DNA from 3 places in the Caballeronia sp. LZ032 genome. Region 2 is predicted to be linked to each of the others. Evidence: predicted binding sites of a transcription regulator. Region 2 holds the regulator's gene; each other region holds the start of a gene.

Region 1 (5,554 bases), 170 kb from region 2:
CTACGTCTAGCGTAAGTCGCCAGACGTAGCGCCGTGCGTCGCAAGGCGCCCGGTCCTCCGCCCGTTTTTCGCCGTTCCCGCAGTTCCTTTCTCACCACCTGTAGTCGTCAGTGTTTCGTTCGCGCATCCCGCGAAACGGAAACGCGAGGGTCACATGCACGCTGCTTCGCGCACGTTCACGTTGGTCGCAGGCGTCACCATCGCTGGTGATCCACGCGAACGCGCGCGCCGCCCGGTTTCTCGTGCATCCCGCCGTGCCCGGCCAGCCGCCGGTGCCGGCCGCTCTCGCAGGCGCTACGCAAACCGTCCGAAAAGAGGTCGACGATCATGATGCCGAGCCCCGCCGAGAAATACCGCCCGTTCCCGCAAGTCCGCCTCAATGGCCGCCGCTGGCCCAATCGCACGATCGAACGCGCGCCCATCTGGATGAGCACCGACCTGCGCGACGGCAACCAGTCGCTGATCGAGCCGATGAGCATCGCCGCCAAGCTCGAATTCTTCGAGATGCTGGTGAAGATCGGGTTCAAGGAAATCGAAGTGGGGTTCCCTTCGGCATCGCAGACGGATTTCGATTTCGTCCGCAAGCTGATCGACGAAAAACGCATTCCGGACGACGTCACCATCGAAGTGCTCGTGCAGTCGCGGCGTGAACTCATCGAACGGACGTTCGAGGCGGTCGAAGGCGCGAGCAAGGTGATCGTGCATCTCTATAACGCGATCGCGCCGTCGTTCCGCAAGATCGTGTTCAACCAGTCGAAGGACGAGGTGAAGGCGCTGGCGGTCGAAGGCACGCGCATGATCAAGGAATGCGCGGCCACCCGGCCGGGCACGCACTGGACCTATCAGTACTCGCCCGAAACCTTCAGCATGACCGAGCTGCCGTTCGCGCGCGAGGTGTGCGACGCCGTCGCGCAGATGTGGCGGCCGACGCCCGATCACAAGATGATCGTGAACCTGCCTGCCACGGTCGAAGCCGCCTCGCCCAACGTCTTCGCCGACCAGATCGAATGGATGGACCGCAACATGGGCTTCCGCGACAGCATCGTGTTGTCGGTGCATCCGCACAACGATCGCGGCACGGCGGTCGCCGCCGCGGAACTTGCGGTGCTGGCGGGTGCGGACCGCGTCGAAGGCTGCCTGTTCGGCAACGGCGAGCGAACCGGCAACGTCGATCTCGTGACGCTCGCGCTCAATCTCTACACGCAAGGAATCGATCCGGGCCTCGACTTCTCGGACATCGACGCCGTGCGCCGGCTGGTCGAACGCTGCAACCAGATTCCGGTGCATCCGCGTCATCCGTATGCCGGCGACCTCGTGTTCACCGCGTTTTCGGGTTCGCATCAGGACGCCATCCGCAAGGGCTTCGCGCAGCGCGAGCCGGGCACCGTCTGGGAAATTCCCTATCTGCCGATCGATCCCGCCGATCTCGGCCGCAGCTACGACGCCGTGATTCGCGTCAACAGCCAGTCCGGCAAGGGCGGCGCGACCTATCTGCTCGAACGCGGCCTCGGTTTTACGCCGCCGCGCCGCGTGCAGATCGAATTCAGCCACGCCGTGCAGCAGGTCACCGATGCCTCGGGCGCGGAAATCGGCGGCGAGGCGATCTGCGAACTCTTCAAGCGCGAGTATTTCGACGCGGGCGGGCCGGTGTCGCGCGTGGACGCAGCGACGTTGTCGGTGTTCGGCAAGCGCGTCACGGTGCCGGGCGCGGCGAGCGCCTCGAATGCGGCGAGCGGCGATGCATGGGCGCGGACGGTCGCGTCGGTGCTGGGCATCGAGGCCAGCGTCAACTGGCTTGAAACGGCCGTGACGGCGGGCGGCGATACGGCGGCGTTCGTCGGCTGCCGGGTCGGCGACGGGCAGACGCGCTTCGGCGTCGCGGTGCATGCGAATCCGGCGCTGGCGGTCGCCGATGCGGTCGTGAGCGCGGTGAACCGCTCGAAGCGCGTCGGACAGGTGGAACGGCAGGACGAGACGGTGGAGACGGCGTAACGCCGGGTTGAGGGGGCGGCGCGCGCAGCTATTCGAGTGCTATTCGAGTGCAACGCGCGTTGCCTGCAGCGCCAGCAGCTGCCACTGCCCTTCGCTCTGGACGTGGACCGCGGTGTAGGCGATGGGAAACAGCAGCGCGCCGTTCTTCGATTCCATTTCGATCAGCGCCCGCCCCGACACCAGGCAGGTGTCGCGGCCTGCTGCGAAGACGTCCTGCGACTGGATCTCGATCTGCCGATACCGCCGCCGGCCCGCGGTGATCGCGTCGATGAACTGGCGCTTGGTTTCGCGCTTGCCGTTGGTGTGGACATAGCAGACGTTCTCGGCCAGCAGCGCGTCGAGCGCCGGGCCGTCGCCTTCGACCATGGCCCGAAAGCGGTCGCGCTCGAGGCCGCGGATGGCCTCAATGGTTTTCGCCGGCATCTGTCGGTCCTCTTGAGTCGAGGAACCGCTGCGCCGGCGCCTCGTCAGAAGTTGTATTGCAGATAGAGCTGGCTGAAATTTATACCAGGATTCGGCTCTTTGATACTGGCGTTCGAGAGATGCTGGAAGCGGAAGCCCGCCTGATAGTTCTGCTTCTCGCCGAAGATCATGCCGACGCCGACCATGTCGGCGAACTGGAACGCGGTGGACACCGTGAAGTCCTGCGTGATCCGCGTGTGCGACAGCAGCCGCACGCCCACGCCCGCCTCGATGAACGGCCGGAAATAGCCCGAGCTCTTCACGAAACGCAGCACCGGCGTCAGACCGAATTCCCAGATGTTCGGGTGCACGGCATTGTCTTCAGTGGTATGCCAGTACGACACGTGGCCCTCCCCGACGACCGTAAAATGGAAGCCGCCGATTTCCCACCAGGTGAGGCCGGGATCCCAGACCAGGCCGAGATCGGCTTTTTTGATGTCGCGATCCGCGACGCCGCCGGCAAACTGCACGCCGAACCGGTCAGCATGCGCGGCAGCCGAGGCCAGGCCGAATGCGGCGCAGACTGCCAGACGGGACAGCGGACTCAGCCAGGAACTCTTTTTTTTATGCATGGGCACCCCATATGCTCCGATGACAGGCGGGTTCACGAGACGACAGTCGTCTGGCGGATTCTAGAGACCTTTTAAAACAATTGCAGGATTTGCTGCTGCCTTACACTTTTCGTTGAATTATCTTTCGTCTGCCAGGTTCAAACTGGAAATACATTCGACACTGCCGCCCATATCGGTAAGTCTGACCTTGTACGCCGCAACAGTCTGTCCTATTAAACCCGCAACTCTGATAGCATTTGTGGGAACTCCCGCATATCCCTCCCCTCTAACACTTAGCACTCGTTGAACCGGAGTGCTAATATCGTGCTTGACTTGCCGCGGCCGGAATCAACAGAAGGCCAAGGCAAACAGCAATTGTTGATTAAGGAGCTTATGAGCGTGTCCAATGCGATGACCCTTCCGAATGTACTGAGCTCGGCACCTGCCAAGGCATCTTCGGCAGGCGCGCTGACGTACGCACAGTCGTCGATGTTGACCGGCCAGATCGGCAACATCGATTCCTACATACAAGCAGTGAACCGTATTCCGATGCTGTCGCAAGCAGAGGAACGTCAGTACGCCACTGAATTCCGCGAACAGGGCAACTTGAACGCCGCGCGCCAGCTGGTGCTTTCGCACTTGCGGCTGGTCGTGTCGATCGCCCGCAACTATCTTGGCTACGGCCTGCCGCACGCGGACCTGATCCAGGAAGGCAACATCGGTCTGATGAAAGCCGTGAAGCGTTTCGACCCGGAGCAAAACGTGCGCCTGGTGTCGTACGCCATGCACTGGATCAAGGCCGAGATCCACGAATACATTCTGCGCAACTGGCGCATGGTCAAGGTCGCAACCACGAAGGCCCAGCGCAAGCTGTTCTTCAATCTTCGCAGCCACAAGACCAGCCATGCGGCATTCACGCCGGACGAGATCGAAGGCCTCGCGAGCGAACTGAACGTGAAGCGCGAGGAAGTCGCGGAGATGGAAACGCGTCTGTCGGGCGGCGACATTGCGCTCGAAGGCCAGGTGGAAGACGGCGAGGAAGCGTTCGCGCCCATCGCCTATCTGGCTGACTCGCACAACGAGCCGACCAATGTGATCGCCGCGCGCCAGTTCGACAAGCTGCAAAGCGACGGCCTGGCCGACGCGCTGGAGTCGCTCGACGAGCGCAGCCGCCGCATCATCGAGGCGCGCTGGCTCGACGTGCAGGACGACGGCTCGGGCGGCAAGACGCTGCACGAACTGGCCGATGAATTCGGCGTCTCGGCGGAGCGCATTCGCCAGATCGAGGCCAGCGCCATGAAGAAGATGCGTTCCGCGCTGCACGACTACGCGTAACGCCTGACTATGCCTTAAGCAGAAACTGCAAGGCCGGCCGTCGCAAGACGGCCGGCCTTTTCTTTTTTCTTGCTCCGAATGCAGCATGAGTAACGGCGCCCGCAGGCGCCGTTACGTTACGACAGCTCCATCACCGCATCACGCCGGCAGGGGCGCCGCGCCGCCGCCATTGTTCGACAGACGCGTCGACATCTGCGCGGCATAACGCTGCGCCGCCGCGCCCACGACAATGTGGAACGTATCCGCCGACACCCACGCCACATCCAGCGCCGACAGCCGCTGCCGATCCACCGACGAAGGATCGCGCACGACCACACGCAGGCGCGTCGCCGCGACGGCATCGAGCGAGGCCACATTGGTCGCGCCGCCGAACACCGCGAGCCAGCGCAGCGGATCGGGATCGAGCGGGCCGGCGGTTTGATCGCCGGAAGTCGCGGTAGCCGTAGCCGTGGCCGATGCCACAACAGCCGCCGCCGGTTGCGCCGGCGCCGACGATGCCGGCGTCGCGCCGCGCTCCGACGAATGCTCCAGTTCACCGCGGATTTCATCGGCGATGAGATCCGCTTCCGGCCCGATGATGACCTGCACGTTGGTCGCGCCGCGCTTGAGCACGCCACGCGCGCCAATCGTCTTCAACTGCGCTTCCGAGACCTTCTCCGAGTTCACGACCGAGAGACGCAGGCGCGTCGTGCAGGCATCGACGAGCGTCAGGTTCGACGCACCGCCCAGCGCGGCAATGTACTTCGCGGCACGCGAGCTCGCGGCCGACGCGGCCACCGTGCCCGGCAGCGGCGGAATCAGGCCGCCTTCCACCGTTTGCGTGGCATCGGTTTCAGCGTCGGTCGTGGCCGGCTCACGGCCCGGCGTCGCCATGTTGAAGCGGCGGATGAAGAAGCGGAACAGCCCGTAGTAGATGACGAAATAGATCACGCCGATCACGAGCGCCAGCCAGCCGCGCTGCGACAGCCCGTAGTTCAGCACGTAGTCGATCGCGCCCGCCGAGAACGTGAAGCCCAGATGGATGCCGAGCGCGGAGCAGATCGCAAGCGACAGCCCCGTCAGCACGGCGTGGATGCCGTACAGCACCGGCGCCAGAAACATGAAGCTGTATTCAATCGGCTCGGTCACGCCGGTCAGGAACGCGGTCAGGGCCATCGAGAACAACAGGCCGCCCACCACCGCGCGGCGCTCCTTCGGCGCTTCGTGGAACATCG
Region 2 (5,554 bases):
GCGCTTGACTTCCAGGCCGGCGATGCGGCCCGCGTCCTTGGTAGCCTGACGCTGGCTGTCGTTGAAGTACGCCGGAACCGTGATGACGGCTTCCGTCACCGGCTCGCCGAGGTAGTCTTCAGCGGTCTTCTTCATCTTGCGCAGCACTTCCGCGGACACCTGCGACGGCGCGAGGTTCTTGCCGTGCGCCTCGACCCATGCGTCGCCGTTGTCGTGCTTGACGATCTTGTAGGGCATCAGGTTGATGTCCTTCTGCACTTCCTTCTCTTCGAAACGGCGTCCGATCAGGCGCTTGACCGCGTACAGCGTGTTGCGCGGGTTGGTGACCGACTGACGCTTCGCCGGCGCGCCGACGAGAATTTCGTTGTCGTCGAGATACGCGATGATCGACGGCGTGGTGCGCGCGCCTTCCGAGTTCTCGATGACCTTGACCTGATTGCCTTCCATCAGCGCCACGCACGAATTCGTGGTGCCGAGGTCGATACCGATGATTTTGCCCATTTTTTATCCTCTCCTAGCTTTGATCGCAGTGGCGTTGCGGCGGCGAGTTGGATCGCCCGATGCCGGCGGATCCGCCGACTCATTCGCCGATTTACCGGGCCGAACACCCAAAATTCATACCTGTACGCAAGATAAGTGCGCCAGTTTCGATTTCAAGACCCTGAAACCGATGCGGTCTATAGTTTTTTTGCGAAGCGGCCGGCTACGCACCGGCTGGTTCGCTCGAGCGCCTTACTTCGGAGCTGCGACAGTCACGAGCGCCGGACGCAACACGCGGTCGGCAATGACGTAGCCTTTCTGCAGCACCGAAACGACCGTGTTGGCATCCTGCTCGGCGGGCACCATCGAAATGGCCTGATGACGATGCGGATCGAACTTCTCGCCCACTGGGTTCAACGCCACGACACGGCCCTTTTCGAGGGCGCCCGTGAGCTGCTTGAGCGTCAGTTCGACGCCCTCGCGCACCTTGGCGAGGTCGCTCGACTGGTCGGCCAGCGCGGCTTCCAGGCTGTCCAGCACCGGCAGCAGGTTCTCCGCGAAGCTTTCGATCGCGAATTTATGCGCCTTCGACACATCTTCCTGGCTGCGGCGGCGGACGTTTTCCGTCTCCGCCTTCGCGCGCAGAAAGTCTTCTTTCAGCGCGACGATGGTGGCCTGCGCCTCGGCGAGCGCGGCATCGGCCGCGTCCGGCGCGGGCTGCGCGGCAGACGCTGCGTTGGGCTGCGCGGACTGCGCCGTTTCGGCTGCGGCCTGGCCAGGAGTGGCATCGGCGGCCTGGCGCGCGGTTTCGTCGGCGGGCGTGGGGTTCTGGCTCGCTGAATTCTCTTGCGTGTTTTCCATGTCGCTGAATGTGTATTGCTGTGAGTTGAATCGGATGAGAAAACAGGGCATTGGCGCTGTCTTCCGCACTAGCTGCGGAAGTTGGGGCGTCACGGACATTTTCAAGCTGTGACGGCGAACTTTTCGGACGAATTTCAGCGTGCAGACGAAGCGCTGACGCCTGAAACGAGCGGTAACGCGCGTTTTGCCGCACCGCGCAGAATGAGATTGAGGGAAAGCCCCCGGTCTCCTACACTCCAGAGAAGCACCCGCAGGACGCACGTTAACCCTAATCCTCCGAATGCTTCAAACCCGCTTCAGCCTTTGCCCGTTTCCTGACCCTGCCCCGTAGCGCCCGCATGCACCTGCATGCGCCTCGTGGCCGGGGAAACCCATTACCGGGGGTACCATGAAACTGACCTTTGCTATCGCGGTGGTCGCCCTGGTACTCGTCGCGGGCACCACCACCATCTGCATGTCAGGCGCGGTCACCGACCGCACCACCGAATACGGCGGCGTTCACGCCACCATGGAACGCTACTTCAATCCGAACCAGAAAGTTTGTCGATGACGCGCCGGTCGCGCTTCGTCGGCCTGCCCTGCAGCTGCGCGGCCGGCTCGCGGAAGGTCCGGCGCCGTTCGGCTTCGGCCATGCGTTGCGCGCGTCCGTCCTCCGTCTCGGCATAGAGCGTCTGCGCCACGCTGGCCGGCCCGCGCACGTCGCACACGCCCAGCACCTCGACCCGCCAGACAATGCGCTCGATATCGATCTCGACGAGATCGCCCACGCGCACTTCCTTCGAAGGCTTCACGCCCGCGCCGCCGATCTTCACGCGGCCCTTCTCCACCGCGTCGCTCGCGAGCGAACGCGTCTTGAAGAAGCGCGCCGCCCACAGCCATTTGTCGATGCGCAGGCGCGCGCCGGGATCCGTCGAAATCTTGTAGTTCATCGCTGCATGCTGGTTGAAGCCGGATTCACGCGACCGCGCTGAGCGGCTGCGGCGCCTGCACGGGCCACCCTTGCAGATGCTGCGCCGCGATTTCGCCGATGCCCTTGATCCACGCAGGCGACGCGTTCAGGCAGGGAATCCGGTGAAAGTGCTTGCCGCCGGCCTTCAGGAACTCGTCGCGCACCTCGATGCCGATTTCCTCGATGGTCTCCAGACAATCCGCCGTGAAACCGGGGCAAAACACGTCGACGCGCGTCACGCCGCCCGCGCCCAATTCTGCGAGCGTGGGCGCGGTGTAGGGCTGCAGCCATTCCGCGCGGCCGAAGCGCGACTGGAAGGTCACGCGGCACTCGACCGGCGTGAGCCCTAGCGCGGCGGTGAGCAGCGAGCCGGTCTGCTGGCACTGGTCGTGATACGGATCGCCGAGATCCATGGTGCGCTTGGGCACGCCGTGGAAGCTCAGCACCAGTTTGTCGCCGGCCGCGAAATCCGGCGCGCCGTGATGCCGCCAGTAGTCGCGCACCTGCTCGGCGAGCGCGGCGATATACGCGGGATGATCCGCGTAATGGCGCACCGTGCGGATCTCGGGCTGATTGCGCACGCGCTTCAGGGCGGTAAAGGCGTCGTCGAAGGCGGTGGCCGTGGTGGAGGACGAATACTGCGGATACATGGGCAGCAGCAGGATGCGCTCCGCGCCTTCGAGCTTGAGCTGATTCAGCATGGCGCCGATGCCGGGTGTGCCGTAGCGCATGGCATAGTCCACGATCACGCGATAGTCGTTCGCCGCGAACAGCCGCCGCAATCCTTCCACCTGCTTCTCGGTATGCACCCGCAGTGGCGAACCTTCCGGCATCCACACCTGCGCATATTTGCGGGCCGAGGCGCGCCCGCGCAGCGGCAGGATCAATAGCCGCAGGATGAATTGCCAGACCAGCGACGGAATCTCCACCACGCGCGGGTCCGACAGGAACTGCGCCAGATACTTGCGCACGGCCCGCGGCGTGGGCGCGTCCGGCGTGCCGAGATTGATCAGCAGCACCGCGACGCGATGAGAAGCGCTGGGCTGCGAGGGCAACTCGAGGTCGAAACGCATAGGGCAGGCGGGCCGGAGGCGGTGGCTGAAAGGTGAGGACCATTATAGCGGCGCGCTTTCGGCCGCATCATCGGCCGAATGGCCGAGTAGCGCCGCCCGTCGACACCCGTCAAGATGAGCGCAACGAGGACGTCACTGATGACTGAGCGACATCGAGAGCAGCCGCGCGGTGATATCCACGATCGGAATCACACGGTTGTAGGCCATGCGCGTCGGGCCAATCACGCCGAGCGTGCCCACGATCTTCCCGTTCACTTCGTACGGCGCGGTAACCACGCTCATTTCCTCGATGGGCACCAGGTTCGACTCGCCGCCAATGAAGATCTGCACGCCCTGCGCGTGGCTGGACACATCGAGCAGTTGCAGCAGCGAGGTCTTCTGGTCGAACAGGTCGAAGAGCTTGCGCAGCCGCGCCATGTCGGAGGAGAGGTCGGCCACTTCCAGCAGGTTGCGCTCGCCGGAAATGAGCACGGTGTCCATCGGGTCCGTCTCGGTGGTGGTCGCCACCACGGCGGCCTGCATCAGCGTGGTCATGTCGCCGCGCAGCTGGTCGATTTCCTCGCGCAGGCGGCGGCGCACCTCGTCGAAGGACAGGCCCGCGAAATGCGCGTTGATGTAGTTGGAGGCTTCCGTGAGCTGGGACGGCGAGTAATCGCGCTGGGTCGCCATCATGCGATTCTGCACGTCGCCCTCAGGCGTGACGATGATGAGCAGAATGCGTTTGTCCGACAGCCGCATGAACTCGATCTGCTTGAACATGTGGCTGCGGCGCGGCGTCAGTACGACACCCGCGAACGAAGACAGGCTGGACAGCACGCTCGCCGCGGCCGCGACGATCTTCTGCGGTTCCTCGCCCTGCAAGCGGGTCTTCACCGCGGTTGTCATCGCTTCGTCTTGCGGCGCTTCCACAGTCAGCATCGTGTCGACGAACAGGCGGTAGCCGCGCGGTGTCGGAATGCGTCCCGCCGAGGTATGCGGACTCGCCACGAGGCCCAGGTCCTCGAGGTCGGACATCACATTGCGGATTGTTGCGGGGCTCAGCTCCAGGCCGGAGTGCCGTGATAACGTGCGCGAACCGACCGGCTGACCTTCGGCGATGTAGCGCTCGATCAGCGTCTTGAGGAGGGTTTGTGCACGTGGGTCTAGCATGGCCGGATTTTAGCTCAATGGGGCAGGTGGCGGCGCGCCGCGGCTCATGGGTAGAGTTGGGGTGGGTCTGGCGTTCCACGATTCTCACGCTGCGTCACGTTGCCTCGCGTTGCAGCGCGCCGCATCGCGTTCAACGTCCGCTCCATTCTAGCGAGAAACAATGGGCATGCCGGCGCGCGTTTCGCCCAGACGTGCGCGAGCGCTTGCGGCGCGGGACCCACGGTTCTTTTCGCTCACTGACTATGGTGTAATGCCGGCATGGAAATCGGTCAATTCAAGACGGTCGCCCTCGTCGGGCGCCCCAATACGCCAGGCATCGAGCCGCCGCTGCGAGCGCTCGCCGATGTCCTCGCGCAGCAAGGCTTCGAGGTCGTGTTCGAGGCGGGCACCGCGAAGGAGGTCGGCGTGACGGAATTCCCGGCGCTCTCCATCGCCGAGATGGGCGCCCGCGCGGACGTCGCCATCGTGCTCGGCGGCGACGGCACCATGCTTGGCATCGGCCGGCAGCTCGCGCCGTACAGGACGCCGCTCATCGGCGTGAATCACGGACGCCTCGGCTTCATCACGGACATTCCGCTCAAGGAAATGAGCGAGATCATCCCGCAAATGCTGGCCGGGCAGTTCGAGCGCGAGGAACGCACCCTGCTCGAAGCGCGCATCGTACGCAACGAGAAGCCCATCTATCACGCGCTCGCCTTCAATGACGTCGTGGTGAATCGCAGCGGCTTCTCCGGCATGGCCGAATTGCGCGTCTCGGTGGACGGGCACTTCATGTACAACCAGCGTTCGGACGGCTTGATCGTCGCCACGCCCACCGGCTCGACGGCCTACGCGCTGTCGTCGGCGGGGCCGATCCTGCATCCGCAGCTGCAAGGCTTCGTGCTCGTGCCGATCGCGCCGCACTCGCTGTCGAACCGTCCGATCGTGCTGCCCGACGACTCCAAGGTCACCATCCAGATCATCGGCGGCCGGGACGTGAACGTGAATTTCGACATGCAGTCCTTCACCGCCGTCGAGCTCAACGACGCCATCGAGGTCCGCC
Region 3 (5,554 bases), 2.1 Mb from region 2:
TCTGCACAAGCCCGGCCCACAAGGCGCGATCCGCATCGGCTGCGCGGGCTGGGGTCTGTCGAGCGCTGTCGCAGCCAGCTTCCCCGGCGAAGGCTCGCATCTCGAGCGCTACGCGCACACGCTGACGTGCGTCGAAATCAACACGAGTTTCTACAAGCCGCATCGGCCGGAAACCTACGCGCACTGGGCGGAGAGCGTCCCCGACTCGTTTCGCTTTTCGGTCAAGCTGCCGAAGGCCATCACGCACGAAGCGCGACTGGTCGACAGCGAAGCGCTGCTCGACGAATTCCTGCACGCCGCCGGCAAACTGGGCGACCGGCTGGGTTGCTGGCTCGTGCAACTGCCGCCCAGCCTGCCCTTCGATCACGACATCGCCGAGCCTTTCTTCAAGACGCTGCGTGCGCGCACGGATCTGCCGATTGCCTGCGAAGCGCGCGAGCACGGCTGGTTCACGACGCACGCGGCCGCGCTGCTGAAGGCGCATCACATCGCCTATGTCGACGCCGACCCGATTCCCGACGACTGCGAAATCCGGCACCGGGCGGATGGCGGACTGGTGTATGTGCGGCTGCACGGTTCGCCGGAGCTCTACAAGAGTTCCTACAACTACACCTATCTCGACGATCTGGCGCGCACGCTGCACACCCGCGCCAAAAAGACGGCCGAGGTCTGGTGCGTCTTCGACAACACGGCCGAAGGCCATGCCCAGCCCAACGCGCTGCATCTGATGGAGCGCTTGCGGATTCATCACAAGGTCTGAAGCGTTCGACGCGACGGAGGTTCACGCGATGCACAAGCCGGCAGGACGACTCACCCGCTTACTGGAAGCCGCGCTGCTGGCTGGTCTGCTTGGCCTCTGCGTTCCCGCGCAAGCGCAGAACGCAGCGCCGCCACCCGCCGCCACACCCGCCGGCGACGGCACTTTCCTGCTGACGATCTTCCTCAAGCACGATGAATCGAAGACGCTTCCGCAGATCAATCAGCAACTCAAGGAACAGGGCTACTTCAAGCAGTTCCCGCCGCCGGGCGTGGAAGTGGTGTCGTGGTACGTGATGATGGGCATCGGCCAGGTGGTAACGCTGCGCGTGCCGGCCGACCGGCTGCGCGAGGTGAATCGCGCGATAGAGAGTACCGCGTGGGGCGGATATCGCACGGAGTTCTATCCGACCTACGACTACAAGGCTGCGGCGCAGAAGCTGCGCGACGACATGAACAAGTAGGCGTGTCGTGTCAGGAAAAGGCGGACGAAAAAAAACCTGCATCGCTGCAGGTTTTCTCTGACATGACGCGAGCCCCTTTCGAGACTCGCGCCCATGTAGTCCGGCGTGAAGCCAAATTTACATGTCCATGCCCATGCCGCCCATGCCGCCGGGCATGCCGCCAGGCATCGGAGCATCTTCCTTCGGCAGTTCGGCAACGGCTGCGTCGGTCGTCAGCAGCAGGCCTGCCACCGATGCCGCGTTTTGCAGCGCCGTACGCGTGACCTTCGTCGGGTCCACGACACCGGCTTCAACCAGGTCGCCGTACTCGCCCGTTGCCGCGTTGTAGCCGTAGTTGCCCGAACCTTGAGCAACCGCTGCCACCACGACCGACGCTTCTTCGCCGCCATTCGTCACGATCTGGCGCAGCGGTTCTTCCATTGCACGCAGAACGATCTTGATACCGGCGTCCTGGTCGGCGTTCGCACCCTTCAGGCCGTCGATCGCACGACGTGCACGAATCAGCGCCACACCGCCGCCCGCCACGATGCCTTCTTCCACAGCTGCACGGGTTGCGTGCAGTGCGTCTTCGACACGTGCCTTCTTTTCCTTCATTTCGACTTCGGTCGCAGCGCCGACCTTGATCACTGCAACACCGCCGGCCAGCTTGGCCACGCGCTCTTGCAGCTTTTCACGGTCGTAGTCCGACGTCGCTTCTTCGATCTGCTTGCGCACTTGCTTCACGCGCGCTTCGATGTTCACGGCTTCGCCAGCGCCGTCGATGATCGTCGTGTTTTCCTTGCCCACTTCGATGCGCTTCGCCTGGCCCAGTTCAGCCAGCGTTGCCTTTTCGAGCGTCAGGCCGGTTTCTTCCGCGACGACTTGACCGCCGGTCAGGATCGCGATGTCTTCCAGCATGGCCTTGCGACGGTCGCCGAAGCCCGGAGCCTTGACAGCAACCGTCTTCAGGATGCCGCGGATGTTGTTGACGACCAGCGTAGCCAGCGCTTCGCCTTCGACGTCTTCAGCGATGATCAGCAGCGGACGGCCAGCCTTCGCGACTTGTTCCAGCACCGGCAGCAGGTCACGGATGTTCGAAACCTTCTTGTCGTGCAGCAGCACGAACGGGTTTTCGAGGACGGCGACTTGCTTGTCCGGGTTGTTGATGAAGTACGGCGACAGGTAGCCGCGGTCGAACTGCATGCCTTCGACGACGTCGAGTTCGTCTTCCAGCGACTTGCCGTCTTCGACGGTGATGACGCCTTCCTTGCCGACCTTGTCCATGGCTTCAGCGATGCGGTCACCGATGGAGGTGTCGCTGTTCGCCGAGATCGAGCCGACTTGCGCGATTTCCTTGTTGGTCGTGCAAGGCTTGCTGATCTTGCGCAGTTCTTCGATGGCGGCAGCAACGGCCTTGTCGATGCCGCGCTTCAGGTCCATCGGGTTCATGCCCGAGGCAACATACTTCATGCCTTCACGGACGATGGATTGCGCCAGGACCGTAGCGGTCGTGGTGCCGTCGCCGGCGTTGTCGCTGGTCTTGGAAGCCACTTCCTTGACCATTTGCGCGCCCATGTTCTGGAGCTTGTCCTTCAGTTCGATTTCCTTCGCGACCGAGACACCGTCCTTGGTGACCGTCGGGCCGCCGAACGAACGCTCGAGCACGACATTGCGACCCTTCGGACCCAGCGTGACCTTGACCGCGTTGGCCAGAATGTTCACGCCTTCGACCATCTTGGCGCGTGCGGAATCGCCAAAAGTAACTTCTTTAGCTGCCATATCAAGACTCCTTGATTCGATTCAGTTTTCCGGCTTCGCCATGCGCGCCCGAGGGGCTGCTGCAAAGGGCGAAGCCAGACGTGCAGGAAGGATGCTTACTTGACCAGGACGGCCATGATGTCTTCTTCGCGCATGACGAGCAGTTCCTGCCCGTCCACCTTGACGGTCTGGCCGGCGTACTTGCCGAACAGCACGCGGTCACCGACCTTCACGTCGAGGGCGATTTGCGCGCCCTTGTCATCGCGCTTGCCCGGGCCGATGGCCAGGACTTCGCCTTGATCCGGCTTTTCTGCCGCGGCTTCCGGGATCACGATGCCCGATGCGGTCTTGGTTTCCTGATCCAGACGCTTGACGATGACGCGATCGTGCAAAGGACGAAGGTTCATACACACTCCTCTCTTGATTGAGACTGAAATCGCTGGAAAACCCGTCCTGCAAGGCAATGCCCGCGGGACGGCAAACTTGTTAGCACTCGCGTGCGGTGAGTGCCAATTATATGGACCGGATTTGACAATTTCAAGGATGACGACGGCGGGTAATCCCGTAGCGGTGAAATTTTTTCGAATTTGCCGGCCAGTTGGCGAGAACCGCATGGATTCGTCTTGACCGGGTCCGCGAAGAAAAGGTTCACGGAAGGCCCGCATTTTCAGGCGTGAAATCAGGACGTCTCCTATGAGACCTCAGACCCCGATTGAATCGATTAATGTCGATTAGAGAATTCTGATTTATCCGAATCAGGGTTTTTACCTAGATCGCCGCGAACTAGACTGCCTTCAACGACGAAGCAACAGCAAGCAGCACCACCACTTACTGCCGCATCGTTTCCCCAATCAAGATTCGGAGGTCGTCATGTTGAAGTCCATCGTTCCCGCCCTTGCCATCGTTGCCGTCCTGGCCGCTCCCGGTTTTGCCCAGGCCCGCGAAGACGGTCCCGTCACCCGTGCCCAGGTGCGTGCCGAACTGGTCCAGCTCGAGCGCGCCGGCTATAACCCGGTCGGCGATCAAACCACCTATCCGGCCGACATCCAGGCTGCGGAAGCCCGGGTCGGCGCCAGCCAGCCCAATGCAAGCGCCTTCGGCGGCGCGGCTGAAGGCGCCTCTGCGGCAGGCCATGCGCATCGGCTGAACTTCCTGGATCGCGTCGTGCGTCCCGAAGCCGCCAATCCGGTCGATTTCAATCGTCCGTAATCCGGCTGGCCGCAGCATAAGCAGCAGCACCAGCAGCAGACAACCCGGCCCCGCGCCGGGTTTTTGCGCCTTCCGATGAACCTCAAGCGCACGCCGGTTCATCACGCTGTCAGTCACGGATCGGACGAGGGTTGCATACCGCGTTTTTTCATCGTCCAGTCCGACGGCACTACAATTTGTCTCTGCCGTTGACCCACACTCCGGATCCGCCGCTTTATGTCCATGCCGTCGCTGCGCTCAAGTCTCGTTCTCCTTGGTTTGATTGCCCTCACCGCTTGCGGAGGCCGCTCGGCCACCACCCCCAGTTACCAGCAGGAGCTGTTCAACACCGGCGCGAGCCCGTTCGCGCGCAACTACGACGCCACCGTCAACGAAACCTGCGAGGCCGCGCGCCGCGCCCTGCTCTCGCAAGGTTTCCTGACGACCATGGGCCAGCCCGATACCGTCGACGCCACCAAGAACTTCCAGCCGAGCGCCGAAACCCACGTCGTGGTGTCGTTTCATGTGGTCTGCACGCCGGGGGAAAACGCGACGAATCAGAGCATCGCGTATGTGAACGCCGTCCAGGACGGCTATGCGCTCAAGAAAAGCGATACGTCGGCGAGCGTGGGACTGAGCGTGCTCGGTTCGCTGTCGCTGCCGATCCGCTCGAACAGCGACGCGATGGTCAAGATCTCGAGCGAAACGGTGCCCGCCGGCAAGTTCTACGATCGCTTCTTCAACCTGATGAGCCACTATCTGAACACGGTGCCGCGCAGCGCGCCCGTCGCCGCCGACGAGGTGAAGAGCAAGCCGCTCGCGCCCTCGCTGATCGTGAACTCGCCGGACCTCACGCCCACGCCGATCGTCGTGCAGACGCCCGCCGCCGCCACCGCCATCCCGACTTCGGAGGCGGTCGCGGCGAGCGCTTCACAGGCGTCGTCGGCAGCAGCGGCGCCCGTCAGTTCGGCACGTTGACCGCGCCGCCCGACACGCTGATCGCATTGGCGCCGGGATCGGCGGCGATCGCCGGCAGGTTTGCGGTCGTGAGCGCGGGCGCCGAGCCCGCCGTGCCGCCACGCGCAACCGTCCGCACCACTTGCGAAGGCGGCAGCGTCGCGTTGTTCTTCAGATGATTCCACATCAGGTTCAGCGCCTGAATGTTGTAGTAGTGGACCGGAATGAAGCGCGTGTCGAAGCCCGCGACGCTCAGGAATGCGTCGAAATGCTGGCCGTTGGTGATCTCGTACAGCGACAGCTGGCTCTTGTTGCCCTCCGCCACGCGATTCGCGCCCAGATACGGCCGACCGGCATGGTTGATCGGCACCAGCGCATCCGCGCGTCCCTGCACGATGATCGCCGGCTTGCCGCGCAGGTTCGCGTTCACGCGGATCGCATTCACGCTGGCC

Evidence for each region. Region 2 encodes HrcA, which represses chaperone genes, less so after heat shock. Its sites were predicted from a motif close to TTAGCACTCNNNNNNNNNGAGTGCTAA; they were not measured.
Region 1: rpoH (RNA polymerase sigma factor RpoH) is a predicted target of HrcA. The motif match lies at 3,299-3,325, and genes of this name have one in related genera.
Region 3: QCE69_RS11640 (co-chaperone GroES) is a predicted target of HrcA. The motif match lies at 3,444-3,470, and genes of this name have one in related genera.

The regions. Positions count from the first base shown of each region.
Region 1 is NZ_JARUXP010000001.1:230,380-235,933, reverse strand. Features, by position in the region: gene QCE69_RS01130 (hypothetical protein) at 195-329, opposite strand; gene leuA (2-isopropylmalate synthase) at 328-1,992, shown strand; gene QCE69_RS01120 (nuclear transport factor 2 family protein) at 2,032-2,415, opposite strand; gene QCE69_RS01115 (acyloxyacyl hydrolase) at 2,460-3,026, opposite strand; gene rpoH (RNA polymerase sigma factor RpoH) at 3,405-4,340, shown strand; gene nagE (N-acetylglucosamine-specific PTS transporter subunit IIBC) at 4,479-5,554, opposite strand, start outside.
Region 2 is NZ_JARUXP010000001.1:400,243-405,796, reverse strand. Features, by position in the region: gene dnaK (molecular chaperone DnaK) at 1-501, opposite strand, end outside; gene grpE (nucleotide exchange factor GrpE) at 733-1,341, opposite strand; gene QCE69_RS01905 (hypothetical protein) at 1,730-1,891, shown strand; gene QCE69_RS01900 (RNA-binding S4 domain-containing protein) at 1,863-2,270, opposite strand; gene hemH (ferrochelatase) at 2,296-3,363, opposite strand; gene hrcA (heat-inducible transcriptional repressor HrcA) at 3,496-4,512, opposite strand; gene QCE69_RS01885 (NAD kinase) at 4,771-5,554, shown strand, end outside.
Region 3 is NZ_JARUXP010000001.1:2,491,680-2,497,233, forward strand. Features, by position in the region: gene QCE69_RS11625 (DUF72 domain-containing protein) at 1-760, shown strand, start outside; gene QCE69_RS11630 (hypothetical protein) at 789-1,220, shown strand; gene groL (chaperonin GroEL) at 1,338-2,978, opposite strand; gene QCE69_RS11640 (co-chaperone GroES) at 3,074-3,364, opposite strand; gene QCE69_RS11645 (DUF4148 domain-containing protein) at 3,828-4,166, shown strand; gene QCE69_RS11650 (DUF2242 domain-containing protein) at 4,383-5,123, shown strand; gene QCE69_RS11655 (3-hydroxybutyrate oligomer hydrolase family protein) at 5,107-5,554, opposite strand, start outside.